One region of the Rhodoplanes azumiensis genome, then DNA from elsewhere that is predicted to be linked to it. Evidence: predicted binding sites of a transcription regulator. Region 1 holds the regulator's gene; the other holds the start of a gene.

Region 1 (14,873 bases):
CTCGGTGCTTGTCCCGGAGGCGATGATGTTTACCGGCCCGCGTCCGCTCGCGGCCGTCGCCGCCTTGACCCCCCTCCGCCGCGCGGTCTAAGACCCCGAGAGGGGGGCGGCCGGCGCCATGATCGTCCTGATCGACAACTACGACAGCTTCACCTTCAACCTGGTCCACTATCTCGGCGGGCTGGGGGCGGACGTGGCCGTCCATCGCAACGACAAGGTGACGGCCGACGCGGTGCTGGCGGCGGCGCCGGAGGCGATCGTGCTGTCGCCGGGCCCGTGCACGCCCAACGAGGCCGGCATCTGCCTCGAGCTGATCGACAAGGCCTCCGCCACCGTGCCGATGCTCGGCGTTTGTCTCGGTCACCAGGCGATGGGCCAGGCGTTCGGCGGCACCGTCGTGCGCGCGCCGGTGCCGGTGCACGGCAAGCTGTCCGAGATGTCGCATGCGGGCCAGGGCCTGTTCCGCGGCATCAACGGCCCGTTTCGGGCGACCCGCTATCACTCGCTGGTGGTCGAGCGCACCACCCTGCCCGACGACCTCGCCGTCACGGCCGAGACCGACGGGCTGATCATGGCCATGCAGCACAGGACGCGGCCCGTGCACGGGGTGCAGTTCCACCCCGAGAGCATCAAGTCCGAGCACGGCCATCTGATCCTGAAGAATTTCCTCGACATCGCCCGCGCCTTCAACGAGGCGGCGGGCCGGACCGACGGGCGCCCGGCGTCCCGGCCGCAGTGAGGCTTCAAATGGTCGAGCTGAAGACGCTGATCGCGCAGGTCGCCACGGGTGCGCCGCTGAGCCGCGAGCAGGCCGCCGCGGTGTTCGCCCGGATGATGTCGGGCGAGGCGACCCCGTCGCAGATGGGCGCGCTCCTGATGGCGCTGCGGGTGCGCGGCGAGACCGTCGAGGAGATCACCGGCGCCGTCACGGCGATGCGGTCCAAGATGCTCAAGGTCGAGGCGCCGCCGAATGCGGTCGACGTGGTCGGCACCGGCGGCGACGCCTCGGGCTCGTTCAACATCTCCACCTGCGCGGCCTTCGTGGTCGCCGGCGCGGGCGTGCCGGTGGCCAAGCACGGCAACCGCGCGCTCTCCTCCAAGTCGGGCGCCGCCGACGTGCTCGCCGCGCTCGGCGTGCGCATCGAGCTCTCGCCGGAGCAGATCGGCCGCTGCATCCGCGAGGCCGGCATCGGCTTCATGTTCGCGCCCGTGCATCACCCCGCGATGAAGCATGTCGGGCCGACCCGGGTGGAGCTCGGCACCCGCACGATCTTCAACCTGCTCGGGCCGCTGTCGAACCCGGCCGGCGTGAAGCGCCAGATGGTCGGCGTGTTCTCGCGCCACTGGGTCGAGCCGCTCGCCCATGTGCTGAAGAATCTCGGCTCCGAGCGCGCCCTGGTGGTGCACGGCTCGGACGGGCTCGACGAGATCACGACGGCAGGGCCGACCGCCGTCGCCGCACTGGAGAACGGCACCGTCACCACCTTCGAGATCACGCCCGAGGAGGTCGGTCTGCCGCGCGCCGTCCCGGAGGCGCTGCGCGGCGGCGACGCCGCCGCCAATGCGCTCGCGCTCAAGGGCGTGCTGGAGGGCCGCAAGGGACCGTACCGCGACGTCGCGATCTTCAACGCCGCCGCGGCGCTCGTCGTCGCCGGCAAGGCCGCGGACTTGGCGAGCGGCGTCGCGCTCGCGGCGCAGTCGATCGACACCGGCGCCGCCGAGGGCAGCCTCGGCCGGCTGATCGCCGTGTCGAACGCGTGAGACCGGACGTGACGCCCCGAAGACCCGAACGCGAGGCGTGAGCCCGATGGCCGACATCCTGCAGACGATCGAAGCCTACAAGCGCACCGAGATCGCCGCCGCCAAGAAGGCGCATCCTTGGGCCGCTGTCGCCGAGGTGGCGAAGGCGGCGACGCCGCCGCGCGGCTTCCTGCGCGCCGTCGAGCGTCGGCTCGCCCGCCAGCAACCCGCCCTGATCGCCGAGATCAAGAAGGCGAGCCCGTCACGCGGGCTGATCCGGGCCGACTTCGACCCGCCGGCGCTCGCCCGCGCCTACGAGGCGGGCGGCGCCACCTGCCTGTCGGTCCTGACCGACGGCCCGAGCTTCCAGGGCCGTCCCGACCATCTGATCGCGGCGCGCGCCGCGACGGCGCTGCCGGTGATCCGGAAGGACTTCCTCTACGACCCCTATCAGGTGGTCGAGGCGCGCGCGCTCGGCGCCGACTGCATCCTGATCATCATGGCGGCCGTCGACGATCGCACCGCCCGCGACCTGGAGGAGACCGCGGCCGAGCACGGCATGGACGCGCTGATCGAGGTCCACGACGAAACCGAGCTGGAGCGCGCCCTGAAGCTCTCCTCGCGGCTCCTCGGCATCAACAACCGCGACCTCAAGACCTTCGAGACGAAGCTCGAGGTCTCCGAGCGGCTCGCGCCGCTGGTGCCCAAGGACCGCGTGCTGGTCGGCGAGAGCGGCATCTTCACGCCCGCCGATCTCGCCCGTCTCGCCCGCGTCGGCATCTCGACCTATCTGATCGGCGAGAGCCTGATGCGTCAGGCCGACGTGACGGCGGCGACCCGTGCGCTCCTCGGCCGCGGCGCCGCCGCGCCCGCGGCCGAGTGATCGCGCCCGACGACCACACCGTTCCGCGAACCAACCCGGACCCCAGCATGACCGACGAGCCGCAGCTCACCCATATCGGCGCGCGCGGCGAGGCCCGCATGGTCGACGTCTCCGACAAGGCCTCGACGAAGCGCATCGCCGTCGCCGAAGGCCGCGTCGTGATGACGGCCGCGACGCTCGATCTCGTGCTGCGCGGCGACGCCAGGAAGGGCGACGTGCTCGGCGTCGCCCGCGTCGCCGGCATCATGGCGGCCAAGAAGACCCACGAGCTGATCCCGCTCTGCCATCCGCTGATGATCACCAAGGCCGAGGTGGAGATCACGCCCGAGCCCGCTCTGCCCGGCCTGCGCGTGACCGCGACCGTGCAGGTCGCCGGCCAGACCGGCGTCGAGATGGAGGCGCTCACCGCCGTCTCGGTCGCGTGCCTCACCATCTACGACATGGTCAAGGCGGTGGAGCGCGGCATGCGCATCGAGGGCGTGCGGCTCCTGGAGAAGCAGGGCGGCAAGTCCGGCCATTTTCGCGCCGACCAGCCCGGCACCGACCAGCCCGGCACCGACCAAGCCGTCGGCGACGGCGGAGACGCCTGATGGCGCCGCCCCTGTCGGTCGCCGACGCCCTCGCCCGGGTGCTGGAACGGGCCGTGCCGCTGCCGGCCGAGGACGTGCCGGTCGGCGACGCCCACGGCCGCGTGCTCGCCGCGGACTTGGCGGCGCTGCGCACCCAGCCGCCCGACGACGTCTCCGCCATGGACGGCTACGCGGTGCGGTTCACCGACGTGACGGCGCCCGGCGCCCGGCTGCGGGTGATCGGCGAGGTGCCGGCCGGGCGGCCGTTCGACGGCACGGTCGGCCAAGGCGAAGCGGCCCGCATCTTCACCGGGGGCGTGATGCCGGCCGGCGCCGACACCGTGGTCGTGCAGGAGAACGCCACCCGCGACGGCGACACCGTCACCTTCTCGGCCGCCGCGGGCATGCGCGGCCGCCACGTCCGCAGCCGTGGCCGCGACTTTTCGACCGGCACGGTTCTGCTCCGCGCGGGCCGCCGCCTGTCGATGCGCGACCTCGCACTCGCCGCCGCCATGAACCACCCGGCCGTGACGGTGCATCGGCGGCCCCGCGTCGGGCTGCTGGCGACCGGCGACGAGCTGGTGCCGCCCGGTACGCCTCCGGGGCCGGGACAAATCGTCTACTCGAACGGCTTCGCCATCGCGGCGCTGGCCCGCCACGAGGGCGCCGACACGCTCGATCTCGGCATCGTGCCGGACCGGCTGGACGACACCGTCGCGGCGATCCGCCGCGCCCGCGCCGAAAACGTCGACGTGCTGGTGACGACCGGCGGCGCCTCGGTCGGCGACTACGACCTCGTCCAGTCGGCGCTCGCGGCCGAGGGCATGCAGCTCGCCTTCTGGAAGATCGCCATGCGGCCCGGCCGGCCGCTGATGAGCGGACGGCTGGGCGACATCCACGTGCTCGGGCTGCCCGGCAATCCGGTGTCCGCCTTCGTCACCGCGGTCCTGTTTCTGGTGCCGCTGCTGCGCCGTCTGCAGGGCCGCGCCGACCTCGCGATCGCGGACGAGCCGGCGGTCGCCGGCGCCGACCTGAAGGCCAACGACGAGCGCGCCGATTTTCTGCGCGCGACGCTCTCGACCGACGCCGAGGGCCGCCTCGTCGCGACGCCGGTGACGGACCAGGACTCCTCGCTGCTCGCCCCGCTCGGCCTCGCCGACGGGCTGCTGATGCGGCCGCCGCACGCGCCCGCCGTCACGGCCGGCGGCCCCTGCCGCGTGATTCGTCTGCCGGCCTGACCGGCCGCGCCGCCGCGCCGATCGGACACGGTCGATCGGCCGGCGCAGCGCTCGCGTTCCCCCGGGTGCACGGTTTTGCTCGCCTGAACCAGGCCTTAGGGCTAACCAACATTCGCCGTGACCTGTCGATTCCCCCGGCCGGCATTAAAAGGTTGCGGAACACATGCCGAACAGATAGGGTATGTTCATGATTTGTTTAGGCGGCTGCGTTGCACTGCCTGAGCAAGCCCCGGGGGACGACGCATGTTGACGCGGAAGCAGTTCGAGCTGTTGCGGTTCATCCACGAACGCCTGAAGGAAAGCGGCGTGCCGCCGTCCTTCGACGAGATGAAGGACGCGCTCGACCTGCGCTCCAAGTCCGGCATCCACCGCCTGATCACGGCCCTGGAGGAGCGCGGCTTCATCCGCCGCCTGCCCAACCGGGCGCGCGCCATCGAGGTGATCAAGCTGCCCGAATCGGTCGGCCACGGCGTCATGGCGGGCGGCCGCGCCCGCGGCTTCACGCCGAGCGTCATCGAAGGCAATCTCGGCCGGGTTCGCCCGCCCGCCCCGCAGCCGCAGGACGAGGACACGGCCCGCCCGATCGCCGTGCCGGTGATGGGCCGGATCGCCGCCGGCACCCCCATCGAGGCGATCCAGACCAAGAGCTCGATCGTCAACGTGCCGCCCGAGCTGTTGAGCGCCGGCGACCATTTCGCCCTCGAGGTGCGTGGCGATTCGATGATCGACGCCGGCATCCTCGACGGCGACATCGCCCTGATCCGCCGCTCCGAGAACGCCGACACGGGCGACATCGTCGTCGCCCTGGTCGACGAGGAGGAGGCGACGCTCAAGCGCTTCCGCCGCCGCGGCGCCTCGATCGCGCTGGAGCCCGCCAACGCCTCCTACGAGGTGCGCATCCTTCCCCCCAACCGGGTGCGCATCCAGGGCAAGCTCGTCGGCCTGATGCGGCGGTACTGAGCCGCCCTGCGCCGGCCGCGCCGGCCGCGACGCGGAGGCCCGCATCGTCCGCCGGGGCGTCCCGTGCCGATCCGTGCCCATGCGGACGCTCGCGTCCGCATGTCGAGATGGGCCGTGGGCGGCCGCCTCGGGTGCGTCGCGGCGGTGGTGCGGCACGGGCGCGCCGAACGCCGGCGCGAGTTGGGGCACCGGGGGCACCGGCCCCGGCGGCCACCACCATGGATCCGCGCCGGCGCGGTGATCCGGCCCGCGTGCCATGATCGTACCGCAAAGCCGTCGGCAGGGTGCCGGGGACCGCCGGGAGCGCGCTTTTCGCTGGTGCTCGCCCGGCGTTCTTTCTACGTTCCGAGCCCGCCGCGGCCGCCCGCCGACCCGCGGCCGAGCCGTGACTCGGACCGTGACTCGGACCGTGACTTGGACCCTGACTCGGACCATGACCGCAAGGCCCGTGACCGCAAGGCCCGTGACCGCAAGATTCGTGACCGCACGCCGTTGTCTGGACTCCGTATGACCGATCGAAGCGAGACGTCGCGCTCCCGCCGCCCCGACGGGCGGTTGATCTCCATCCGGGGGGCGCGCGAGCACAATCTGAAGAACGTCGACGTCGACCTGCCGCGCGACAAGCTCGTCGTCTTCACCGGCCTGTCGGGCTCGGGCAAATCCTCGCTCGCCTTCGACACCATCTATGCCGAGGGCCAGCGCCGCTACGTCGAGTCGCTGTCGGCCTATGCGCGCCAGTTCCTCGAGATGATGCAGAAGCCGGACGTCGACCAGATCGACGGCCTCTCCCCCGCCATCTCGATCGAGCAGAAGACCACCTCCAAGAACCCGCGCTCGACGGTCGGCACCGTCACCGAGATCTACGACTACATGCGTCTCCTGTGGGCGCGCGTCGGCGTGCCCTACTCGCCGGCGACCGGTCTCCCGATCGAGAGCCAGACCGTGTCCCAGATGGTCGACCGGGTGATGGCGCTGCCGGAGGGGACGCGGCTCTATCTGCTGGCGCCGCTCGTGCGCGGCCGCAAGGGCGAGTACAAGAAGGAGCTGGCCGAGCTCCTCAAGAAGGGGTTCCAGCGGGTCAAGATCGACGGCGCCTTCCACGAGATCGCCTCGGCGCCGGCGCTCGACAAGAAGTTCAAGCACGACATCGACGTGGTGGTGGACCGCATCGTCGTACGTCCCGACATCGCGACGAGGCTCGCCGAATCCTTCGAGACCGCGCTGAAGCTCGCCGACGGCATCGCCGTGGTGGAGTTCGCGGACGACACCGCGGCCACCGCGGCGGCCAAGAGGACCGCCAAGATCCACGACCAGAGCGGGCCGGAGCGCCTGATCTTCTCCGAGAAATTCGCCTGCCCGGTGTCGGGCTTCACGATCTCCGAGATCGAGCCGCGGCTGTTCTCGTTCAACTCGCCGCACGGCGCCTGCCCGGCCTGTGGCGGCCTCGGCCTCGACCAGAAGATCGACCCGGATCTCGTGGTGCCGGACCGCGGCGTGTCGCTCAAGCGCGGGGCCGTCGCGCCGTGGGCGAAGTCGTCGTCGCCTTATTACGGGCAGACGCTGGAGGCGCTCGCCAAGCACTACCGCTTCACGCTCGACACGCCGTGGAAGGATCTGCCGAAACGCGCCCAGGACGCGATCCTGTTCGGCTCCGGCGAGGACGAGATCAAGTTCGTCTACGACGACGGCATGCGGGCCTACACGACCCACAAGCCGTTCGAGGGCGTGGTCAACAATCTGGAGCGGCGTTGGCGCGAGACCGACAGCGAGTGGGCGCGCGAGGAGATCTCGAAGTACTTCACGGCCATCCCGTGCGCATCGTGTGACGGCCACCGCCTCAAGCCCGAGGCCATGGCCGTGAAGGTCGACGGCCGGCATATCGGCGAGGTGTCGGCGATGTCGGTGCGAGGCGCCGGCGAATGGTTCTCCGCCCTGCCGAAGACCCTCGACGCCAAGCAGACCGAGATCGCGGCCCGCATCCTGAAGGAGATCCGCGAGCGCCTCGCCTTCCTCGACGATGTCGGCCTCGACTATCTGACGCTGGCGCGCGCCTCCGGCACGCTCTCGGGCGGCGAGAGCCAGCGCATCCGCCTCGCCTCGCAGATCGGCTCCGGCCTCACCGGCGTTCTGTACGTGCTGGACGAGCCGTCGATCGGCCTGCACCAGCGCGACAACGCGCGGCTGATCGAGACGCTGAAACGGCTGCGCGACCTCGGCAACACCGTGATCGTGGTCGAGCACGACGAGGACGCGATCCGCACCGCCGACTGGGTGCTCGACATCGGCCCCGGCGCCGGAATCCACGGCGGCGAGATCGTCTCGCAGGGCACGCCGGCCGAGCTGATGGCCGACCCGAAGTCGGTGACGGGCCAGTATCTCACCGGCGCGCGCTCGATCCCGATCCCGCCCCGCCGCCCGCCGGACCCCCGGCGGGTCGTGCGCGTCGTCGGGGCGCGCGGCAACAACTTGAAAAACGTCTCCGCCGACATCCCGCTCGGCCTGTTCACCTGCATCACCGGCGTCTCGGGCGGCGGCAAGTCGACGCTCTTGATCGACACCCTCTTCAAGGCGGTCGCCCGCAAGCTGCACGGCGCCGCCGAGGCCCCGGCCCCGCACGAGCGCATCGAGGGGCTGGAGCACATCGACAAGATCATCGACATCGACCAGTCGCCGATCGGCCGCACGCCGCGCTCGAACCCGGCGACCTACACGGGCGCGTTCACGCCGATCCGCGAGTGGTTCGCGGGGCTCCCCGAGGCGAAGGCGCGCGGCTACGAGCCCGGGCGCTTCTCGTTCAACGTCAAGGGCGGCCGCTGCGAGGCCTGCCAGGGCGACGGGGTGATCAAGATCGAGATGCACTTTTTGCCGGACGTCTACGTCACCTGCGACGTCTGCAAGGGCAAGCGCTACAATCGCGAGACGCTCGACGTCACCTTCAAGGGCAAGTCGATCGCCGACGTGCTCGACATGACGGTCGAGGAAGGCGCCGAGTTCTTCAAGGCCGTGCCGCGGGTGAGGGAAACCCTCAAGACGCTGCATCGCGTCGGGCTGGACTACATCAAGATCGGCCAGCAGGCGACGACGCTGTCGGGCGGCGAGGCGCAGCGCGTGAAGCTGGCGAAAGAGCTGTCGAAGCGCGCGACGGGCCGCACGCTCTACATCCTGGACGAGCCGACGACGGGCCTGCACTTCCAGGACGTCGAGAAGCTCTTGGAAGTGCTGCACGAGCTGGTCGCCCAGGGCAACACGGTCGCCGTGATCGAGCACAATCTCGAGGTGATCAAGACGGCCGACTGGATCATCGACCTCGGCCCCGAAGGCGGCGACGGCGGCGGCGAGATCGTCGCCATCGGCACGCCCGAGGACGTGATCAAGGAGAAGCGGAGCTACACGGGGCAGTTCTTGAAGCCGGTGCTGGAGCGGAAGCCGGTCTCGACCGGTGCGACAGCGGCCGGGCGCGGCGCGGGGAACGGGCGCCGAAGGAAGGGTGCGCAGGCGGCGGAGTGACCGACGCCCATTAAATAATCACCGATCCCCTTGCAGTATCTCCGATACCCTACCGGGATTCAGATTTAGGAAGCGTAGCCCGGGTCGTCGTAGGGCGGAATAGCGAAGCGTATTCCGCCGATCCGGCGCCTCGCTCGGCGCGAGGCCCTTCGGCGCAAAACGCTTCGCTATTGCGCCCTACGATCGCGGCTCGTCGCGTTCGCCGAACTTGCCCGTGGCATCCTCCTCGCCGGCCCAATCCTCCGGAAACACGCCGGCCCGGACGTCCCGGTGAAACGACGAAAACGGCCAGTCGACGACCCGCCGGACCAGGCCATGCTTCACCGGATTGATGTAGCAATACTCGACGTGGCGGGCGTAATCGCGCTCGTCGCGGATCAGGTGCTCCCAGAAGCGCCGCTGCCAGATGCCCCGCTCGCCGCGCGCGATGCCGACCGGGCTTCGACACTCGGTGGGCGCAAGCGCCTGGACGAAGCGGGTCTTGATCATCCGCCAGCGGATGGAGAAGTCGGCGTCGCCGGGCGGCAGGGTCCAGACCGCGTGCAGGTGGTCGGGCAAAACGACCGCGGCATCGATCTGGAAGGGATAGCGTCGGCGCGTCCATGCCGTCGCGCGGCGCAGCGGGTCGATATGGTCGACCAGCGCCGTGCTGCCGCGATCGAGCAGCGTCACGGTGAAAAACCAGCAGCCGCCCGGAACGAACGCGCGACGATAGTTCGGCATGAGGGGGACGGTACAGCCGCACGGAACCGTCCATCAAGGCTGCCGGCGCAATACGCTGCGCTATTGCGCCCTACGATTTCGCACCGCAGCATCGCCTGCGACACTCCGGCCTCCCACCTTGGCAGCGGCCCGCGGGCGGGTAAGATGCCGGCGTGCTTCGACCGGCGGACCGCGGGTGCCGTGCCGGCTTCGCCCGACTGGCGTCCGGCCCGGGCGGCCGGCTCTGCCGTTCGGGCCCGACCGTGATCGTCCGGACCGAACTCGTCCGGACCGCGTTTCGTCCCTACGTCCTTTCTTCCGTATCGCCGTCAACCGCGCAGGATGGACTTCCGAACATGGCCGCTGACCAGGGTGCGCACGCGCCGACCGGGACTCTCGAGATCGACGGCAAGACCTACAAGCTCCCGCTGCGGCACGGCACCGCCGGGCCCGACGTGGTCGACATCGGCAAGCTCTACGGCCAGGCCGGCCTGTTCACCTACGACCCCGGTTTCACCTCGACGGCGGCGTGCGAGTCGAAGATCACCTATGTGGACGGCGAGGCCGGCCACCTGCTCTATCGCGGCTACCCGGTCGAGGATCTGGTCGCCCGCGGCGATTTTCTGGAGACCTGCTATCTGCTGCTCTACGGCGAGCTGCCGACCGTCAAGCAGAAGCACGACTTCGACGACAAGGTCACGCGCCACACCATGGTGCACGAGCAGATGGTGCGCTTCTATCAGGGCTTTCGGCGCGACTCGCACCCGATGGCCGTGATGGTCGGCAGCGTCGGCGCGATGTCGGCGTTCTATCACGACTCCACCGACATCGCCGATCCGCACCAGCGCATGCTCGCCTGCATCCGCATGATCGCCAAGATGCCGACCATCGCGGCGATGGCGCACAAGTACACGACCGGCCAGCCCTTCGTGTACCCGAAGAACGACCTCTCCTATGCCGGCAACTTTTTGCGCATGTGCTTCTCGGTGCCGTTCGAGGAGTACAAGGTCAACGAGGTGCTGGCCCGCGCCATGGACAGGATCTTCATCCTGCACGCCGACAACGAGCAGGGTGCGTCGACCTCGACGGTGCGGCTCGCCGGCTCCTCGGGGGCGAACCCGTTCGCCTGCATCGCGGCCGGCGTCGCCTGCCTGTGGGGGCCGGCACACGGCGGCGCCAACGAGGCGGCGCTGAAGATGCTCACGGCGATCGGCACGCCCGAGCGCATCCCGGAGTTCATCGCTCGGGCGAAGAACCCCGACGATCCGTTCCGCCTGCTCGGCTTCGGCCACCGCGTCTACAAGAGCTACGATCCGCGCGCCGCATTGATGCGCGACATCTGCCGCGAGGTTCTGGCCGAGACCGGCGGCGACCCGCTGTTCGACGTGGCGCTCGAGCTCGAGCGCGCCGCCATGACGGACCAATATTTCGTCGAAAAGAAGCTGTTCCCCAATCTCGACTTCTATTCGGGCCTGACGCTGCGCGCCATGGGCTTCCCGCCGGCCATGTTCACGGCCGTGTTCTCGCTCGCCCGCACGGCCGGCTGGATCGCCCAGTGGATGGAGATGATCGCCGACCCGAGCCAGAAGATCGGCCGGCCCCGCCAGCTCTACACGGGCGCGACACGGCGCGAATACGTGCCGGTGGGCAGGCGCGGCTGAGGCGGCCGGAACCGGCCGGCTCCGGAGCGGCGTCCCGGTCGGCGGGCGACCGCGCCGGCCGCACCGCCCTCGACAAGACCGGCCGCGCCGCGCTATTGCGGACGCCGTGCCGGTCGCGACGATCTCCCGCAGGAGTGCTCGCTCGGGCCGCCCCCAAAGCATTGTGGTGATGCAGCGGTTTTGTAAACCGCAGAGCCTGGTTCGATTCCGGGTGGGGGCACCACGCCGGCGCGGCCACCGACACCGGACCGCGACCGCACCCGGCGTTCGCCACCGCGGATGGCCGGGAGCGAAACCCCGGGCGTGCCCGCGCCCCGCCGGCGGTCGGCCGGCCGCTGCCCGCCCGACCCGGCTCGTCCGCCACCCGTGGCGGAACGATGACACGGTGGGGCGTGTTGCAGATGCGCAACCACTGACGAAGCCGGGGTCATGTCCAGAACGTCCGTCCGCGACACCACCATCCGAGACGCCAGCCGCCGTGCCACCGCCACCCGCCCGGGGTCGGGGGGCAGCGCCGCGCCGACGAGCGCTCCGCCCACCGGGCGTTCCGCACCGTCGCCCGCCCGCCGGGCGACCCGGTTCGGGCCGGTCGTGGGGCCGGACGGCACCCGCTTCCGCCTGTGGGCACCGAAGCACGCGCAGATCACGCTCGACGTCGTCGACACCGACCGGCAAATCTCCATGACCCCGGTCGGCGACGGCTGGCACGAGACCGTCGTCGCCGACGCCGGGCCGGGCACGCGCTATCGCTTCGTGCTGCCGGACGGCCTCGCCGTGCCGGACCCGGGCTCGCGCTTCCAGCCGGACGACGTGCATGGGCCGAGCGAGGTGATCGATCCCGACGCTTACGCATGGACGACGCCGGGCTGGCGCGGCCGCCCGTGGGAGGAGGCCGTCGTCTACGAGCTGCATGTCGGCACCTTCACGCCCGAGGGCACGTTCCGGGCCGCGATCGAGAAGCTCGATCACCTCGTCGATCTCGGCGTCACGGCGATCGAGCTGATGCCGATCGCCGACTTCCCGGGCCGACGGAACTGGGGCTACGACGGCGTGCTGCCGTTCGCCCCGGATGCGAGCTACGGGCGCCCCGACGACCTGAAATCGCTGGTCGACGCCGCCCATGCGCGCGGCCTGATGGTGCTGCTCGACGTCGTCTACAATCACTTCGGGCCGGACGGGAACTACCTCGCCGCCTATGCGCCGATCTTCACCGAGCGGCACCACACGCCGTGGGGCGCCGCCGTGAACTTCGACGCCGAGGGCGCCGAGATGGTGCGCGCCCTGGTGATCGAGAACGTCCTCCACTGGATCGACGAGATGCGGCTCGACGGGCTGCGGCTCGACGCCGTCCACGCGATCCTCGACGACAGCGCCGAACATGTCCTGCACGAGATCGCGGCTGCCGTTCATGCGGCGACACCGGGCCGGCACGTCCACCTGATCCTCGAGAACGAGGAGAACGAGGCGCATCTGCTGGTCCGCGACACCGACGGCGCGCCCCGCCTCTACACGGCGCAATGGAACGACGACGTCCATCACGTGCTCCATTGCGCGGCGAGCGGCGAGACCACCGGCTACTATGCCGACTATCATGGCGACACCGACAAGCTCGGCCGCGCGCTGGCCGAAGGCTTCGCGTTCCAGGGCGAGGAGATGCCCTATCGCGGCTCGCCCCGGGGCGAGCCGTCGCGCGACCTGCCCGCCACGGCGTTCGTGTCGTTCATCCAGAATCACGACCAGGTCGGCAATCGCGCCTTCGGCGATCGCATCACCGCCTTCGCGCCCGCCGCGGCGGTGCGGGCGATCGCCACCGTCTATCTTCTGCTGCCGCAGGTGCCGATGCTGTTCATGGGCGAGGAATGGGGCGCCGCCGAGCCGTTCCCGTTCTTCTGCGATTTCGAGGAGCCGCTGGCGAGCGCGGTGCGCGAGGGGCGCCGCGCCGAATTCGCCCGCTTTCCCGAATTCCACGACCCGGCGCAGCGCGATCGCATCCCCGACCCGACCCTGCCGGCGACGTTCGAGGCCGCGAAGCTCGACTGGAGCGTCCTCCGTCGCGACGCGCACGTGCGCCGGCTCGCGCTCTATCGCGGTCTGCTGAACGTCCGCCGTCGCGAGATCGTGCCGCGGCTCGCCGGCACCGGCGCCGGTCGATACGCGGTGCGAGGCCCCGGCGCCGTGACGGTCGAATGGGATATGGGCGATGCCAAGCTGCGGCTGCTCGCCAACCTGTCGGCCGAGCCGCTCGGCCGGCTCGACCCGATCCCGGGCCGGACGCTGTGGTGCGAGGGCGAGAGCCGCTTGACCGAAGCCGACGGGGCGGCCCTGGCATTGGGCGCCTGGACAGTCGTCTGGATGCTCGACGAGACGCCGGAGGCCACGCCTTAGCCGATCGCTCGTCGGTGGTGCGTTTTGCGAATCTCGGCGTCGCGATAGAACGGCCGGAGCTTCAACGCGCGCCCCGAGCGGGCCGGAGGCCCGGATGAGCATCGCCGCGCTGTCGAACTTCGACCTGCCCCAGTTCGTCAACACGCTGGTCAGCCTGGGCACGGCCTTCGTGCTCGGCACGCTGATCGGTGCCGAGCGCCAGTGGCGGCAACGCAACGCCGGGCTGCGCACCGCCGTCCTGGTGGCGGTCGGCGCCGCCGCCTTCGTCGACATCGGGATGCGGCTCAACGGCAACGCCTCGGCCGTCCACGTGCTAGCCTATGTGGTGTCGGGCGTCGGCTTCCTCGGCGCCGGCGTGATCATGAAGGAAGGCCTCAACATCCGCGGCCTCAACACGGCGGCGACCCTGTGGGGCTCCGCCGCGACGGGCGGCGCGGCCGGCGCCGACCTGATCGGCGAGGCCGTCACCATCGCGGTGTTCGTGCTGATGGCCAACACGGCACTGCGACCGCTGGTCGATCTGATCAACCGCCAGCCGCTCGACGAGGCGACCACCGAGGCGACCTACGAGGTGCGCGTCACCGTCACGCCGGACGAGATGCCGGTGGTGCGGGCCGCCGTTCTCGACCAGCTCGACGCCAAGCGTTATGCGGTGCGCGGCTCCACGGTCGAGGAGCAGGCGGAGGAGACGCTCGAGCTCGCCGTGACGCTGGCCGGCTCGTCGGCCCGCCCGGCCGAGCTCGACGAGATCGTCGCCCGGGTCGAGCAGCTGCCCGGCGTCGAGCACGCCGGCTGGACGATGCGCACCGCCGACTGAGCGTGGCGACCGAGCGTGGCGGCCCGCCGACGCTACTCGCCGATCGGCACCCGGACCTCGAAGGCCGCGCCGACGTCCTGCGGCAGTTGCCGCAGCGTCCCGCCGAGGCGCTCGACGGCGCTCTCCGCCATCCGCAGCCCGAGGCCGCGCGCCCGGCTCGTCTCGAACCCGGCCGGCAGGCCCGGGCCGTCGTCGGTGACCACGACGACGAGTGCGCCGGCCTCACGGCTGCACCGGACCCGCACGCCGGGCCGCACGCTGCCGGCATGGGTCAGCGCATTGGCGACGAGCTCGGTCGCGGCGAAGGTCACGGCGAGCGCGACGTCGCTCGCGAGCCGCACCTCGGATGTGCCGACGATCTCCATGTCGGCCGGTCGACCGGCCAGCCCGATCATGTCGCCGATCAGCCGC
Region 2 (14,873 bases), on a different contig from region 1:
TCATCCCGGGGCGCGGACCTGCGAGGTCCGCGAGCTCGGGATCCATACGCCCTGTGGCGGTGGCTCACGACGGACAGGGGTTATAGGTTCCGGGCTCGGCGCGGAGCCTGTGCTCGGGCGGCGCGAAGCGCCGACCCGAGTGCGCCGCCCCAGAACGACGGGAGGCCTACTCGTCCACCCCCATGGCGTCCGGGGTCTGCCAGGCGAGGCGCTGGCCGCCGTCGACCGCGATGGTCTCGCCCGTGACGCTCCTGGCGCGCGCCAGGTAGAGGACGGCGTCGGCGATCTCCTCGGGTGACGGCCCGCGGCCGAGCGGCACGGCCGCGGCCTGGCGGGCGAAGGCTTCGAGATCCTGGCGCGGGCTCGGCAGGGTCGGGCCGGGCGCGACCGCGTTGACCCGCACGGCCGGAGCGAGCGCCTGGGCGAGCGTCGTCGTCGCGGTGTGGAGCGCGCTCTTGCTCAGGCCGTAGGAGAGGAAGCGCGGGGTCGGCTTGTAGACCCGCTGGTCGACGATGTTGACGACCGACGGGTCGGCACCCCCCGGCACCTCGCCCCCCGGCGCCTGCCCGGCGAACGCCTCGGCCAGAAAGACGGGCGCTCGCAGGTTGACGGCCATGTGGAGATCGAACAGCGCCCGGTCGAGCCCGCCGATCTCGTCGCGCTCGAACGTGGAGGCGTTGTTGACGAGCAGCGTCAGCGGCCCGACCGCCGCGACGGCGGCCGGAACCAGCCGAAGCACGGCGTCGTGGTCGGCGAGGTCGGCGACCACGACCCGAGCGATGCCGCCCGCGGCGGCGATCTCGGCGCACAGCGCGTCCGCCTCGCCGGCCGATGCGCGGGCATGGATCGCGACCGCGTAGCCGTCGTCGACGAGCGCCCGGACGATCGCCCGGCCGATGCGCTGTGCCCCGCCGGTGACGAGGGCGGCCGGACAAGGGGCGGCCGGACGAGGGGCGTCAGGACGGGGCGCGGGTGACGGCTGGGTCATCGGCGAGATCACGGTTGTCCGGCGGTATCGGGCTGCGAACGGGGACGGCACTGTGCTGGCTCCCCGGCGACTTTGCAACGAGCCGCCCCGCGCCGACCGAGCGCCGCCTCGGACGTCCCTGTACGCACCTTTCCGCACGCTCGCACGAAATCTCCGCCCTTCGCGTTAACCCGCTGATAGCACTCGTAAACGGCAGGTTAAGCTTAACGGGTGGTGGCCGGGCTCGAGTAAGGAAAGGTTTACTCGAATGCCGCGATAAATCGAAACACGAAATTATCCATTTTTCGCCTTCGGCCGGTCCTCGGGGACCCACGATGGCGGGCGACAAGGACCGTCGCGGAGTCGTCCACCGGTCCGAGGCGCCGCGGTGGACGACGTGGAGGCAACGATGAAGAAGACGACCCTTTCGGCCGGACTGATCGCCGCCCTGCTGGCGACGCCGACCGGCGCGGCGGACCTCCGCTACGGCGCCCCCTACCAGCAGCCGCCCCCCTACGCCGCCCCGCAGACCTGGACCGGCGCCTATGTCGGCGTGAACCTCGGCTACCAGTTCGGCTCGGCCGCCATGAGCATGAACCCGAGCGGCTTCGCGGGCGGCCTCCAGGCCGGCTACAACTACCAGATCAACCAGTTCGTCATCGGCGCGGAGACCGACTTCCAGTTCTCGGGGGCCGAGGACACGTTCGCGGCGTACAAGTTCTCCAACCCGTGGTTCGGCACGCTGCGCGGCCGCATCGGCTGGGCGATGAGCAACGTCCTCATCTACGGCACCGGCGGCTTCGCCTACGGGGGCGGCGAGGTGGAATGGCTCGGCTGGTCGCAGTCGAAGACGCATACGGGCTGGACGGCCGGCGCCGGCATCGAGGTGGCGTTCACGCCGAACTGGAGCGCCCGCGCCGAGTATCTCTATGTCGACCTGACCAAGGAGAACTACACCATGGTCGGGCTCACCACCGACATCGAGTCGAGCATCGTCCGCTTCGGGCTGAACTATCGATTCTGACACGACGGCTTCGATCGGCGCGCGCACGCCCCCCGCTCGCCCGATGACGGAAACGCTCCGGCGCCCCGCGCCGGAGCGTTTCGCTTTTCACGCGGTCGCGGCGCACCCGCCCGCGCCCCCGAAGACGACGCGGGTGGGCGCGATCGCCCCCGCCGCCGGCGAAACGATCTTCACAAGCAAATTCCGTTCGAGAACGCCGCAGCGGCGCGCCGGCGCGATCCCCCGATCACGGGTCCGAGCGAGCGGCACGCGTCTCCGTTCTCACGTCGAGGCGTCGAACGTCGCCGCCCGCCATCTGATCAGATCGCGGGCCGGCATCGCGGGCCGGCATCGCGGACTGATCACGTCGCCGTCGGATCGGTCTCACCGCCCGGCGGCGTCGGGTCATCCGGACGGCCGATCGGATGTCGCTCCGCTTGTCATATCGTGCCGGTCGTCATTTCCGGCTAGATCGTCCGGGCATCTCGCATCCGGACACGTCGTGGCGCGGCCGGTTCCGGCCTCTCGGACGGGGCGACCCGCCCCCCGCGCACTGTCGCGACGACCCGTCGCGACGGACCCGTTCGAGCCTTCCACCGTGCGTCCCGCGATCGAAGCGTCCCGTCGCGGCCGGTCGGCGTCTCGAGGTGCTACGAGATGACCAGATTGACCGCCTTCGGGCCCTTTCCCTTCTTGTCGGGCTCGACGTCGAAGCTGATCCGCTGACCTTCGTTGAGCGACTTCAAGCCCGCCCGCTCGACCGCGGTGATGTGCACGAACACGTCGCGACCGCCGTCGTCCGGCTTGATGAAGCCGTAGCCACGCTCGCTGTTGAAGAACTTCACGGTACCTGCCATTGCCATCGAGGACACTCCCATCCCCATGCTGCTTCGTCGTCGGCCCTCGTGGCGCGACGGCGTGGCCGGACATTCACGTTTCGGAAGACGTCGGCACGTCGCCCACCGGCATCGCAGCCTCGCAGCGCGGCAACATCGCCTCGTGCTTCGGCATCACGGTCGGCACCCGCCTAGGCCACCCTCGTCTCCGGACCGGAGACTGAACGTCAGAGCCCCATCAAACTTTAACATAGAGGCGACGACGCAAAAAGAGGAAGCGGGTCTGATCTGTGAGATCCGTGTCACGTCGCGCCGATGCGGTCGAGACGTGATCCGGCGCCGGTGCCGCGTGACAGCACCGGCACCAGCCAGTCGAGCAGAACGGCGAGCTCGTCGGCGAGCCGCCAGGGCGGATTGATCACGAGGAGGCCGGTGGCGCGCAGCCCGTCGCCGTTTCCGCCGACGTCGAGCGCGATGCGCAGGAGCTTGGGAAGGCCCGCCGCAGCGAGGGTTTCGACGAGCGTCTCGGGGCCGCGGCGGTCCTTCACGGGATACCAGATCAGATAGACGCCGGTCGGCCATTTGCGCAACGCGTTCACGATGCCGTGTGCGAGACGATGAAACTCGTCCGGCTGCTCGAACGGCGGATCGATCAGTACGAGGCCGCGGCGCTCCTTCGGCGGAATATAAGCCTTCAGTGCTAGCCAGCCGTCGATCGCCACGGTCTTCGCGCGCGCATCGCGTCCGAGTGCATGTGCGAGAGCGGCGGCCGCGGTCGGCTCGAGCTCGCAGGCGACCAGGCGATCCTGCGGTCTCATCAGTTTCGCGGCGAGCAGCGGTGATCCGGGATAAAGATGCGCCCCGGCGCCGGAGAGCGCCGTCACGACCTCCAAATAAGGCGCGAGCAGATCGGCGATCGCCGGCGGCATCGCCGCGTCGCGGACCCGACCGATCCCGTCCCGCCACTCGCCGGTGCGGCTCGCCTCCGGTCCGTCGAGCGCGTAGAGGCCGGCGCCCGCATGGGTGTCGATCACCCGGAAGGCCGCGGGTTTCTCCGACAGGTGGTGAAGAATGCGGGCGAGCGTCGCGTGCTTGAGCACGTCGGCGAAATTGCCGGCATGAAAGGCGTGGCGATAGTTCATCGGGGCATCGACCGGGCGGCGAGGGACGGCGGTCGACGGCAGGGCCACGACAGCCGGGAGCGCCGCGGGCGGCGCGGTTCGCCGGCTTCTCGCACGGACGGGACGCGGTTGCCCAGCACGGCGACACCCGGCCGACCGCAGCGCCGAGCCCGGGCGTGGCGAGAGAGGCGTGACACAGGGGGCCGAGACGCGAAGCACTGCCGCGCGGGCCGACCTGTGCGGACATCGGCGGGTTCAGGTCGGAATCGTCCGGCGCAGGCCGAAGGTCTTGCGCGGCGTCACCGGCGGCCGCTTCGGCCGGGGCGGCGCCAGCGGCGCGCCGGACGCGGCGCGCGGCGTCCGCTCGGTTCGCCCCGGGTCGTCCGGCGCCGGTGCCGGCGCGGCCCGCTCACCCGCGGCGGGACGGCGGGCGATGCGGTCGCACAGCGTCTCGCCGGCCCGGATCGCGATCAGCAGCGCGGCCGGCAGCCCGACGACGTGCAGGGCGACGACCAGAAAGGCGACCAGCCGCACCTCCGGCTGGACCGCGGCGGTGAGCACGACGACCGGCGCCCAGACCGTGCTGGCGAGCACGCCGTTGGCGAGATCGGCGACCACCGGCAGATGCGTCTCGCCGACGCAGCGCCACAGGAAGAGGACGTCGAGCCCCTCCAGCCGGCAGCCCTGCTCGGGCCGCAGCAGCGCGGCGCCGTGGCCGAGGATCAGCCAGGTGATCGCCCACAGGGCGATGTAGAAGATCCCGAGGATGTACACCGCGAGCCGCGCATCGGCCTCGAGTCGCGCCCGCACGCTCGCACCTTCGGTGAGCGCGATCGGCCGACGCGGGCCGGCCGTGCACGGGGCGTCGGTGACCGTGATGGTGTCGTGCCGCATGTCTCCGTCTCCGGTGTCACCTTGGTCCGGCACGGCTCACCGGGCGGTTGGCACACGGGCGCGGAAACGGTTCATTCTGGTGCGGACAATCGGCCGCGACGCGGCAACGACGCATTCACCATGACGGGCTCCCGCGGGCCCCCTCGACGCGGGGACGCCTACCCGCCCCGTACCGGCGGCATCGACAGCCGGTCGCGCCGGCAGGCGCGGCGGTCGACCTCGGGACACGGCCGGAAGCCGAGCTCGCGGGTCATGCAGATGCGCACCTCGCTCAGCCGGTTGCGGCTGCAGCCAACCGCGATGGCGGCGCGGTCGAGTCCCGGATTGGCCTTGACGAAAGCCTCCTCGACCTCGTCCGGCGTCACCGACAGGGCGCGGTCGGGCTCGAGATAGACCTCCGGAATCTTGATCACGGCGCGCGCCTTGCGCACCGCCTCGAAATAGCCGCGCGGCCCGAGGCCGGAGCAGACGCCGTGCTTGTCCCACTGGTTGAAGACGAGGCGCGGGCTCGGCATCAGGTCGAGCATCGAGGCGACGATCTCGCGGTTCAGCCGCGGCGCCGGCACCTGGCAGTATTCCGGAAAGCCCCGCTCGTATTGCGGCCACAGCCCGTGCACGACGAACGAGAACGGCCGCTCTGCGCATTGCGGATCGGGCCGGCCGCCGTCCTCGCGGGCCGGACGGCCGTTGCGGCGCTCGGCGCTCTCCTCGCAGAACGAGGGCGACCACGACAGCGCGAGGACGTAGAAGTCGAACTGCCCGGGCTCGTTCTGCCGCCGGTCCTGTGCGGCGGCCGGCGCCACCCCGGCGCCGACGCCCCACGCCGCCGTCAGCAATGCCGTCAGCAACGCCATCGTCACGGCCGCCGCCGCGGCCCGCATCCCGCGCCCGATCATGATCAGCCCCGAGTTCCGCACACACTCTTCAAGCACGACGGAAGTCTCGATCACAGTATCAGAGTTGCAGAACGTTTCAAGAACATTCGCGCGAGCCCGACGCTCTCCCTTGCCGCCCCCGGGTTGCGGCTTTCGCCGGGACACACAAGCGGCCTCTTCCGCCCCCGTCACCTCACCCCATCGCGAACTTGCCGGCGAACAGGAGCGCCAGGACGATCACGGCCGGCGAGACGTCGCGGAAGCGGCCGGAGACGAGCTTGGCCGCCGCATAGGTGATGAAGCCGAGCCCGATGCCGGTGGCGATCGAGTAGGTCAGCGGCATCGTCACGGCGGCGACCACGGCGGGCGCGTATTCGGTGACGTCGTCCCACGAGATCTCGGCGAGCCCCTGGGTCATCAGGCAGGCGACGTAGAGCAGCGCCGCCGCCGAGGCGTAGGCCGGGATCATGCCGGCGAGCGGGGCGAAGAACAGCGCCATCAGGAACAGGATCGCGACGAACACGGCGGTGAGTCCGGTGCGGCCGCCGGCCGAGACGCCGGCCGCGCTCTCGATGTAGCTGGTCGTCGTCGAGGTGCCGATCAGCGAGCCGAACATGGCGGCGAAGGAGTCGGCGAGCAGCGCCTGCTTCATGCGCGGCAGGTGGCCCTTCTCGTCGAGCAGGCCGGCCCGGTGGGTGACGCCGATCAGCGTGCCGGCGTTGTCGAACACGTCGATGAACAGGAAGCTCAGCACGACGATGACGAAGGTCTGCTCGAAGATCGCCGAGAAGTCGAGCTGCAGGAAGGTCGGCGCCAGCGAGGGCGGCACGTCGACGATCCCGGTGAAGGTGGTGAGCCCGAACGGCAGCCCGATCAGCGTGACGATCAGGATGCCGATCAGCGTGCCGCCGAGAATGTTGCGCGAGTTCAGCGCGGCGATCAGCACGAAGCCGACGAGGCACAGGATGGCGGGGAGCTGGCGCAGGTCGCCGAGCGTCACCAGCGTCACCGGATGGGCGACGACGATCTTCGACTGCTCGAGCGCGATGATGCCGAGGAACAGCCCGACCCCGGCCGAGATGGCGAGCTTGAGGGTCTTCGGGATGGCGTTGATCACGTATTCGCGCAGCCGGAAGATCGACAGCAGGAAGAACAGCACGCCGGAGCAGAACACGGCGCCGAGCGCCTGCTGCCAGGAGTACTTGTAGGAGAGCACGACCGTGAAGGCGAAGAAGGCGTTGAGCCCCATGCCGGGGGCGAGCGCCACCGGGTAGTTGGCGTAGAGCGCCATCACCAGGGTCGACACGGCGGCGGCCAGGCACGTGGCGACGAACACGGCGCCCTTGTCCATGCCGGCATTGGCCAGGATCGTCGGATTGACGAAGACGATGTAGACCATCGTCAGGAACGTCGTGACGCCGGCGATCGCCTCGGTGCGCACCGTGGTGCCGCTCGCGGTCAGCCCGAAATAGCGGTCGAGAAAGCCCTTCGGCTCGCCGGGAGCGGGCCTGTGTGCGGCGGCAGAGCTGGTTGCGGTCTCGGTCATCTCGCGTCCCCCGTCCGGGCCGGCGCGACGACGGGCGGCGCCCTGCCCCCGTCGTCGGTTCTAGCGTTGGGTCTTGTGCTCCGCAATTGCGAGCAAGGCGCGTGCCGCATCGACTTGTGGATCGCCGGCGCACGGACCCGGACTGCGCCGTCACGCCGCGCTGTTGCGATGCGGAACAAAGGAGTAACGTGGGTCGTTGCTCGCACGCCGCGGCGGGATTCGCTCTGCGCTCCCACGCCTCGCGGCCCGGCGGCGATGCCGTCCCGTCCCGCGATGCCGGGGCGCGGCCGTGCGCCCGCCCCGCACGATTCCGGCCCGCGACCCACCCCCGGCCGCGCGCCCGCTCCGCGACAAAGTCCCTGCCGAGATTGGACGTGCGAGGTTGGACGTGATGGATCTCGATCCGGTTGTGCTCGCCCGCGTGCAGTTCGCCTTCACCATCACGTTCCACATCATCTTCCCGAGCTTCACGATCGGCCTGTCGGCCTACATCGCGACGCTGCTGCTGATCCGGCTGCGCACCGGAGACGAACGCTACGCCCGCCTCGCCCAGTTCTGGACCCGCATCTTCGCCGTGTCGTTCGCGCTCGGCGTCGTCTCCGGCATCGTGCTGTCCTATCAGTTCGGCACCAACTGGAGCCGCTTCTCGGTCGTCGTCGGCAACGTGATCGGGCCGATGCTCGGCTACGAGGTGCTGACCGCCTTCTTCCTGGAGGCGTCGTTCCTCGGCATCATGCTGTTCGGCGGTGGCGGCCGGGTGCCGCCCGTGCTGCACGCGCTCGCCGCCGTGATCGTCGCCGTCGGCACGGCGACCTCGGCGTTCTGGATCCTCTCGGCCAATTCGTGGATGCAGACGCCGGCCGGCCACGTGATGATCGACGGCATCGCCCATCCGCAGGACTGGTGGGCCATCATCTTCAACCCGAGCTTTCCCTACCGGCTCGCCCACATGGTGACGGCCGCCTATCTCACCACGGCCTTCGTGGTGCTCGCCGTCGGCGCCCGCTGGGTGCTGGCCGAGCGCCACGACGACGAGGCGCGCATCATGGTGAAGATGGCGGTCGGCATGATCGTCGTGCTCGCGCCCCTGCAGGTGTTCATCGGCGACCAGCATGGGCTCAACACACTGAAGCATCAACCGGTCAAGATCGCCGCCATGGAGGGCCACTGGGACGGCTCCAAGCCGGGCACGTTCGAGATCTTCGCCTGGCCGGACGAGAAGACCGAGACCAACCGCTTCTCGATCGGCATTCCCTACGCCTCGTCGCTGATCCTCACCCACGATCCGAACGGCCTCTTCCCCGGCCTGAAGGACTTTCCGCGCGAGGACCGCCCGCCGGTGAAGAACGTGTTCTTCGCCTTCCGGGTGATGATCGCGATCGGCTTCGCGATGGTCGCCATCGCGATCGCCGGCGCGGTGCTGTGGTGGCGTGGGCGGCTGTTCACCACCGGCTGGTATCTCAGGATCGTCGGCCACACCTGGTGGTTCGGCTTCACGGCGATCGTCGCCGGCTGGATCGTCACCGAGAGCGGCCGCCAGCCGTGGATCGCCACCGGCATCCTGCGCACCGCCGACGCCGCCTCGCCGGTGCCGGCCGGCAGCATCGCGACGACGCTGGCGCTGTTCGTGATCGTCTACGGCCTCGTCTTCTCGATGGGCATCTACATCATCAACCGCATGCTGGCGCACGGCCTCGCCCACGGCGCCGACCAGCCGCCGACCGGCACGCCGCTGCGCCCGCAATCCGCCGCGAGCGACGTCAGCCGGCGGGCGCTGTGAGGATGATCGTGACCGGGATGGTTCGTCTGGAACGCGGCGCCTGCTTCCTTCTCCCCGCACGCGGGGAGAAGGTGGCTCGCCGTACAGCGGCGAGTCGGACGAGGGGGCGCTTCCGTACAGCACGGACTCGCCTCGCTCCGACTCGCGGCGACGCCCCCTCACCCGACCTTCGCGCTGATCGCGCGAAGGTCGACCTCTCCCCGCGCAGGGAGAGGTGCAACACGCACCGGCACGATCGCACAGACGTGACCGGAACGTCCTGATCAGCACGGAGCAGCCGCCATGGACCTCGACCTTCCGATGATCTGGGCCGTCATGCTGGCGATCGCGGTCGCCCTGTATGTGGTGATGGACGGCTTCGATCTCGGCATCGGGATCCTGTTCCCGTTCGCCGAGAACGAGCGTCAGCGCGACCAGATGATGTCGTCGATCGCACCGTTCTGGGACGGCAACGAGACCTGGCTGGTGCTCGGCGGGGGCGGCCTGCTGGTCGCCTTCCCGCGCGCCTATTCGATCGTCATGCCGGCCCTCTATCTGCCGGTGATCTTCATGCTGCTGGCCCTGGTGCTGCGCGGCGTCTCGTTCGAGTTCCGGGCGCCGCACGGCAACACGACGGCGCTGTGGAGCGTCGGCTTCTTCGTCGGCTCGGCGGCGGCCGCGTTCTTCCAGGGCGTCATCCTGGGCGGCTTCGTCCAGGGGATCACGGTGGCGAACGGCGCGTTCGCCGGCGGACCGTTCGACTGGGCGACGCCGTTCGCGTTTCTGTGCGGACTCGGCGTGGCGTCGGGCTACGCGCTGCTCGGCGCCACCTGGCTGATCATGAAGACGGAAGGCCCGGTCGCCGAACGGGCGCGCGAGCAGGCGCGCGGCCTCCTGCTCCTGGTGATGGCCTTCATGGGCGCCGTGTCGCTGTGGACGCCGCTCGCCTTCGAGCGCATCGCCGCGCGCTGGTTCGCGGCGCCGGGCATCTACGTCTTGTGGATCGTGCCCGTGGTCACGGCCGCCGTCGCGCTCACCGTGTGGCGCACCACCGACCGCCACGACGTCGTGCCGTTCGTCGGCGCGATCGCGCTGTTCCTGCTCGGCTTCCTCGGCCTCGGCATCTCCACCTGGCCTTATGCGGTGCCGCCGGTGCTGACCATCTGGGAGGCCGCCGCGGCGCCCTCCAGCCAGGCCTTCATGCTGGCCGGCACCGTGATCCTGCTGCCCGTCATCCTCGCCTACGTCGCCTTCGTGTACTGGCTGTTCCGCGGCAAGGTGCGCGAAGGCGACAGCTATCATTGAGGACGGTCCGCGCGGACAGCGGGCCGAGGATTCGACTGATTTGAAGCGAGGCGCTCGTGTCGATCGTTCCCTCCCCCCTTGTGGGGGACGGACAGGGAGGGGGGTGAACCGCAAGCGCGGAATTCGTGGCTACCCCCCTCCCTGTCCGTCCCCCACAAGGGGGGAGGGAGCAGACTGGGGCCGATGCCCTCGTCAACAACATCACGTCTCGCAGTTTCTCTTCGAACAAGTTACGAACTCATCATCATCGAACAAACAACAACCCGCTCTTCGGCTCCCTCACCGCCCCGCCTGCGCCGCGCAAAACTCCTGCACGGCCGCGAGCACCGCACCGGCGATCTGGTCCTGCCGTTCGCGGCCGGCGAGTGCGACCTCCTCGGCGCGGTTGACGATGACGCCCGCTTCGAAGAGCACGGCGGGCGCGGCGTTGCCCTTCAGCACCACGAGGCCGTCGTAGCGGAACACGCCGCGCTCGCCGTCGAGCACGGCACGCCCCTCGCCCGGAATCGGCTCGGCGTGATGCAGGGTGAAGGGCAGCCCCTTGGCGACCAGCGCGGCGCCGAGGCTCTTCGCGAAGGCGAGGCTCGCGTCGTAACGCGGGTTCAACTGCGAGACGAACAGCGACCAGCCGGCGAAGCGGTCGCTGTAGTTGCGGGTCTGGCCGTCGAACGCCCACTGCCCGTAGAAGCGCGGCTGGACGTCGTCGTGATGGATCGACAGGAACAGGTCCGGCGGGCTCGCGTTGGCGATCTTGGTTCGCGCGAGGAGCTGCTTGCGGCCGCTGCCCCGCACCACGATCCGGGTCGTGCGGACGAAGCCGCCGTCGCGCAGCCGCTCCTCGATGCGCTTGGCGAGCCGCAGGTTGAAGCTGTGCTCGGTGACGCCACGGGCGCTCGTGGCACCCGGCTGATCGACCGTGTGGCCGACGTCGAGCATCACCCGGAATTTGTCGGGACGGCAGTCGGCGGCCGGCGCGACCCCGACGCCGCCGGCGAGAAGCGTCGCCGCCAGCACGGCGGCCCGAACATCCGACCCCGTCACGCCGTCACCGCCAGCGCTGGAGCTGGGCGATGCGCGACTCGTAGGACGCGGCGAGGCAGGATTCGTCGGACCCGCAGGCGGTGCGCTGCCTGATCCAGACGCGCTGCTCGTCGCGCAGCACGGTCTGGCGCTCGGGCCGCAGCCGCGCCCGCAGCTCGCGATAGAGCGTGTCGAGATCGCGGTCGAGCCGAGCGAGCCGCGGGCTGCCGCAGATGGCCCGCTCGTTCGGCCCGGTGTCGGTCGCGCAGTCGAAGCTCGGCGCCACCGGCAGCGTCGCGACGGCCGGCCCGGGCGGCTGCCGGGTCGGCTCGGCCGTCGGGACGCTCGTCACGGCCGCGGATGTCGCCGCCGTGCGCTCGCGGCGCAGCTCGTCGAGGCGGGCTCGCGCCAAGCTTCCGTAGGGCGTGCCGCCGAACTGGCGGACGAAGTCCTCCAGCACGGCGAGGCTCGTGGTGTCGCGGGTGACGGCCCACACCCGCTCGGCGTCGCCGCCGGCGGAGACGGCCGGGACCGCGGGCACGGGCGTCTCCGCGGGCGACGGCGCGGCCGAGAACTGGAACGTGCCGGCGATCGGCGACGACGACACCCACGGCTGCTGCGCCCCGGCCGTGGTCTTCTTCACGGCGAGCCCGACCTCGTTGAAGGTCTGGAAGATGTCGAGCCCGGGGCGGCGAAGCGTGGCGGCGAGCGCCGCCGTGTAGGGGCTGTTGCCGGCGCTGCCGTCGAGCGCGACGTTGCCGGGCTGGGTGGCGAAGGAGATCAGCGTGCCCTCCGGCGCCTGCATCTGGGCGAGCCCGCTCGCCGCCGAGCGCAGGCCGCGGCCGCCAAACGGGTTGTTGCGGCAGGCGTCGAGGATCACGAGGTTGAGGCGCGTGCCGGCCGCCTCCATCTGGCGCAGCACCAAGGCGGTGTCGAGCATCTGGAAGTCGATGTCCGCCTCGCGCACCGGGTTGGCGCCGACCGGCACCAGGAAGTTGGCGCCGCGCACCTGCACGCCGTGGCCGGCGTAATAGAACAGCCCGACATCGGCGCCCTGGAGGGCGGCCCCGAAGGCCTGCACGGCGGCGTCGAGCGCGCCCTTGTCGAGATCGACCTGCGGCCCGTCGCCGACCAGACGGAAGCCGAGGTCGCGCAGCGTCTGCGCCATCAGCCGGGCGTCGCGGGCCGGATTGTCGAGCGGCGAGACGTGACGGTAGGCGGCGTTGCCGACGACGAGCGCGACGCGCGTCTCGGCATGCGCGGGCACGGCCGCGACGACGGCCGCCGCCACCATCATCACCAGACCGCCGACCAGCACCGCGCCCCACCGCGCCACGGATACCTCCCCGAAGTACATAATCCGTCATTCCGGGGCGCGCCGAAGGCGCGAACCCGGAATCCAGCGGCGAGCTCGACATTCTGGGCTGGATTCCAGGTTCGGCGCTGTGCGCCGCCCCGGAATGACCGAGAAATGCAAAGCCCTCCACTGGGCAGACCACACCCCCGCACGGCCGGACCGGCCGCGAGGGTCACGGCCCGACTACACCGAAGTCGCGCAAGACGTGTCAATGGTTCGACAGCACCGGCGCCGAAACCCGAAGAGCCCTGCCGTCAGCGGTGCTTCACCGCCGCTCCGAGCCGGGCGAGCGCATCGCGAAGTCCCTCGTCGGCGACCGGCGGCAGGGCGGCGGCCGCGGCGGCGACGGCCTGCGGATCGGGACCGCGGCAGGCTTTCTTCGTCTTGCGCCGTTGCAGCGGCGCCTGACGCAGCGCCAGGCGCCCGACCGCCGGCCAGCCGAAGAACTGGTTGACCCGGCCGACGATGACGCCGGCCATGTGCTGGACCTCGATGGCGGCCGGCCCTTCCACCCGCAGCACCAGCGTGGCGGGCTCCTGCGCCGCGTCGCCGGGTGCGCCGTCGCGCCGGCGCGGCCACTCGATCTTCATCGGCTCGGCGATCGACGCGACCTCGGCCCCGACGATGTCGTCCCAATGGGTGACGATCTCGGTCGCGGCGAAGCCGCGCCGCTGGAAGGCCGGCGCCAGGGCCGGGCCGACGAGGTCGGCGAGCGGTCGGGCCCGGGATCGGGCCGGCTTGAAGGACATTGTCGGACTCGTGGGCACGGGCTCGTCGAAGCGGCGCCTGGGCCGCGGGACCGCTTGTTCGGGGCGTCGGGCTCTGCCACAGACGGGACACGCCCCGACCGGGACCAGAGACGTCGCATGACCCTAGCAGCGCCGCCCCCCGCGCGGAAGCCGTCCTCCCCCGAGCCCCCGGAAGCCGCCCGCCTCACGGCGGCGCTGCTCGGCTGGTACGACCGCCATCGCCGGGTGCTGCCGTGGCGGGCGCCGACCGGCGTCACGGCCGATCCTTACGCCGTGTGGCTCTCCGAGATCATGCTGCAGCAGACCACCGTGAAGGCGGTGGTGCCGTATTTCCAGGCGTTCACCACGGCGTTCCCGACCGTCCGCGACCTTGCCGCCGCCGATCTCGACGCGGTGCTGCGCCTGTGGGCCGGGCTCGGCTACTACGCCCGCGCCCGCAACCTGCACGCCTGCGCCAAGTGCGTGGTGGACCGGCACGGCGGCGTATTCCCGACGACCGTGGACGCGTTGCGGGCGCTGCCCGGCATCGGCGACTACACGGCGAACGCCATCGCGGCGATCGCCTTCGACGTGCCGGTGGTGCCGATCGACGGCAATGTCGAGCGGGTGCTGACCCGCCTGCACGCGCTCGAGGAGGAGCTGCCGGGCGCAAAGCCGCGGCTGCGGGCGCTCGCCGACACGCTGGAGCCGGCCGACCGGGCCGGCGACCTCGCGCAGGCCCTGATGGATCTCGGGGCGACGATCTGCACGCCGAAATCGCCGGCCTGCGTGCTGTGCCCCTGGGCCGAGCCCTGCGCGGCGCGCCGTCGCGGCGACGCCGAGACCTTTCCCCGAAAGGCGTCGAAGAAGGAGGGGCGGCTGCGCCGCGGCGCCGCCTTCGTGGCGGTGCGCCCGGACGGCGCCGTGCTGGTGCGCACGCGCCCCGAGAAGGGCCTGCTGGGCGGCATGACCGAGGTGCCGACGACGGAGTGGACGACGACGTTTGCCGAGCGCTCCGCCCGCGATCACGCGCCCGCTCTCGGCGTCGCGCGAAAGGACTGGCGGCGCGTGCCGGGCGTCGTCACGCATGTGTTCACGCATTTCCCGCTGGAGCTTTTGGTGTTCGTCGCACAGCTGGCGGCCGGCGTCGATGCGCCGGCCGGCTCGCGATGGGTCGCGCGTGGAGACGTCGCCGGCGAGGCGCTTCCCAACGTCATGCGCAAGGTGCTGGAGCACGCCGGCATCGACACGAAGCCCGGCGCGCCGTCGATGAAGCGGGCGGCCCCGAATCAGCCCAGACCATCCTCCCGAATCAGCAAACCGAAACGGAGCCCCCGATGACCCTTCAGCGTCTGCATGTCGGCCCGCGCATGAGCGCGATCGTGATCCACGGCGACACCGTCTATCTGCGCGGCCTCACCGCCGAGGAGACGGCCGGTCAGAGCCTCGCCGCGCAGACGGC

The links. The regulator LexA, encoded in region 1, represses DNA repair genes until DNA is damaged. The targets are predictions, from matches to a motif close to TGTTCNNNNTGTGTTCNG.
Region 2: a site for LexA is predicted at 5,785-5,802, ahead of ACFSOX_RS03665 (ribonuclease T2 family protein). Genes of this name have one in related genera too.

The regions. Positions count from the first base shown of each region.
Region 1 covers NZ_JBHUIW010000012.1:38,982-53,854, forward strand. The annotation lists gene ACFSOX_RS11850 (anthranilate synthase component II) at 119-739, shown strand; gene trpD (anthranilate phosphoribosyltransferase) at 748-1,761, shown strand; gene trpC (indole-3-glycerol phosphate synthase TrpC) at 1,808-2,623, shown strand; gene moaC (cyclic pyranopterin monophosphate synthase MoaC) at 2,671-3,213, shown strand; gene ACFSOX_RS11870 (molybdopterin molybdotransferase MoeA) at 3,213-4,430, shown strand; gene lexA (transcriptional repressor LexA) at 4,674-5,390, shown strand; gene uvrA (excinuclease ABC subunit UvrA) at 5,898-8,897, shown strand; gene ACFSOX_RS11885 (REP-associated tyrosine transposase) at 9,075-9,620, opposite strand; gene gltA (citrate synthase) at 9,956-11,260, shown strand; tRNA gene ACFSOX_RS11895 (tRNA-Thr) at 11,410-11,483, shown strand; gene treZ (malto-oligosyltrehalose trehalohydrolase) at 11,690-13,645, shown strand; gene ACFSOX_RS11905 (MgtC/SapB family protein) at 13,746-14,462, shown strand; gene ACFSOX_RS11910 (sensor histidine kinase) at 14,495-14,873, opposite strand, start outside.
Region 2 covers NZ_JBHUIW010000003.1:401-15,273, reverse strand. The annotation lists gene ACFSOX_RS03690 (SDR family oxidoreductase) at 167-988, opposite strand; gene ACFSOX_RS03685 (outer membrane protein) at 1,377-1,991, shown strand; gene ACFSOX_RS03680 (cold-shock protein) at 2,621-2,833, opposite strand; gene ACFSOX_RS03675 (23S rRNA (adenine(2030)-N(6))-methyltransferase RlmJ) at 3,109-3,948, opposite strand; gene ACFSOX_RS03670 (hypothetical protein) at 4,183-4,821, opposite strand; gene ACFSOX_RS03665 (ribonuclease T2 family protein) at 4,980-5,717, opposite strand; gene ACFSOX_RS03660 (NCS2 family permease) at 5,890-7,242, opposite strand; gene ACFSOX_RS03655 (cytochrome ubiquinol oxidase subunit I) at 7,634-9,022, shown strand; gene cydB (cytochrome d ubiquinol oxidase subunit II) at 9,305-10,306, shown strand; gene ACFSOX_RS03645 (N-acetylmuramoyl-L-alanine amidase family protein) at 10,586-11,347, opposite strand; gene ACFSOX_RS03640 (caspase family protein) at 11,352-12,623, opposite strand; gene ACFSOX_RS03635 (DUF721 domain-containing protein) at 12,938-13,432, opposite strand; gene mutY (A/G-specific adenine glycosylase) at 13,550-14,752, shown strand; gene ACFSOX_RS03625 (RidA family protein) at 14,749-14,873, shown strand, end outside.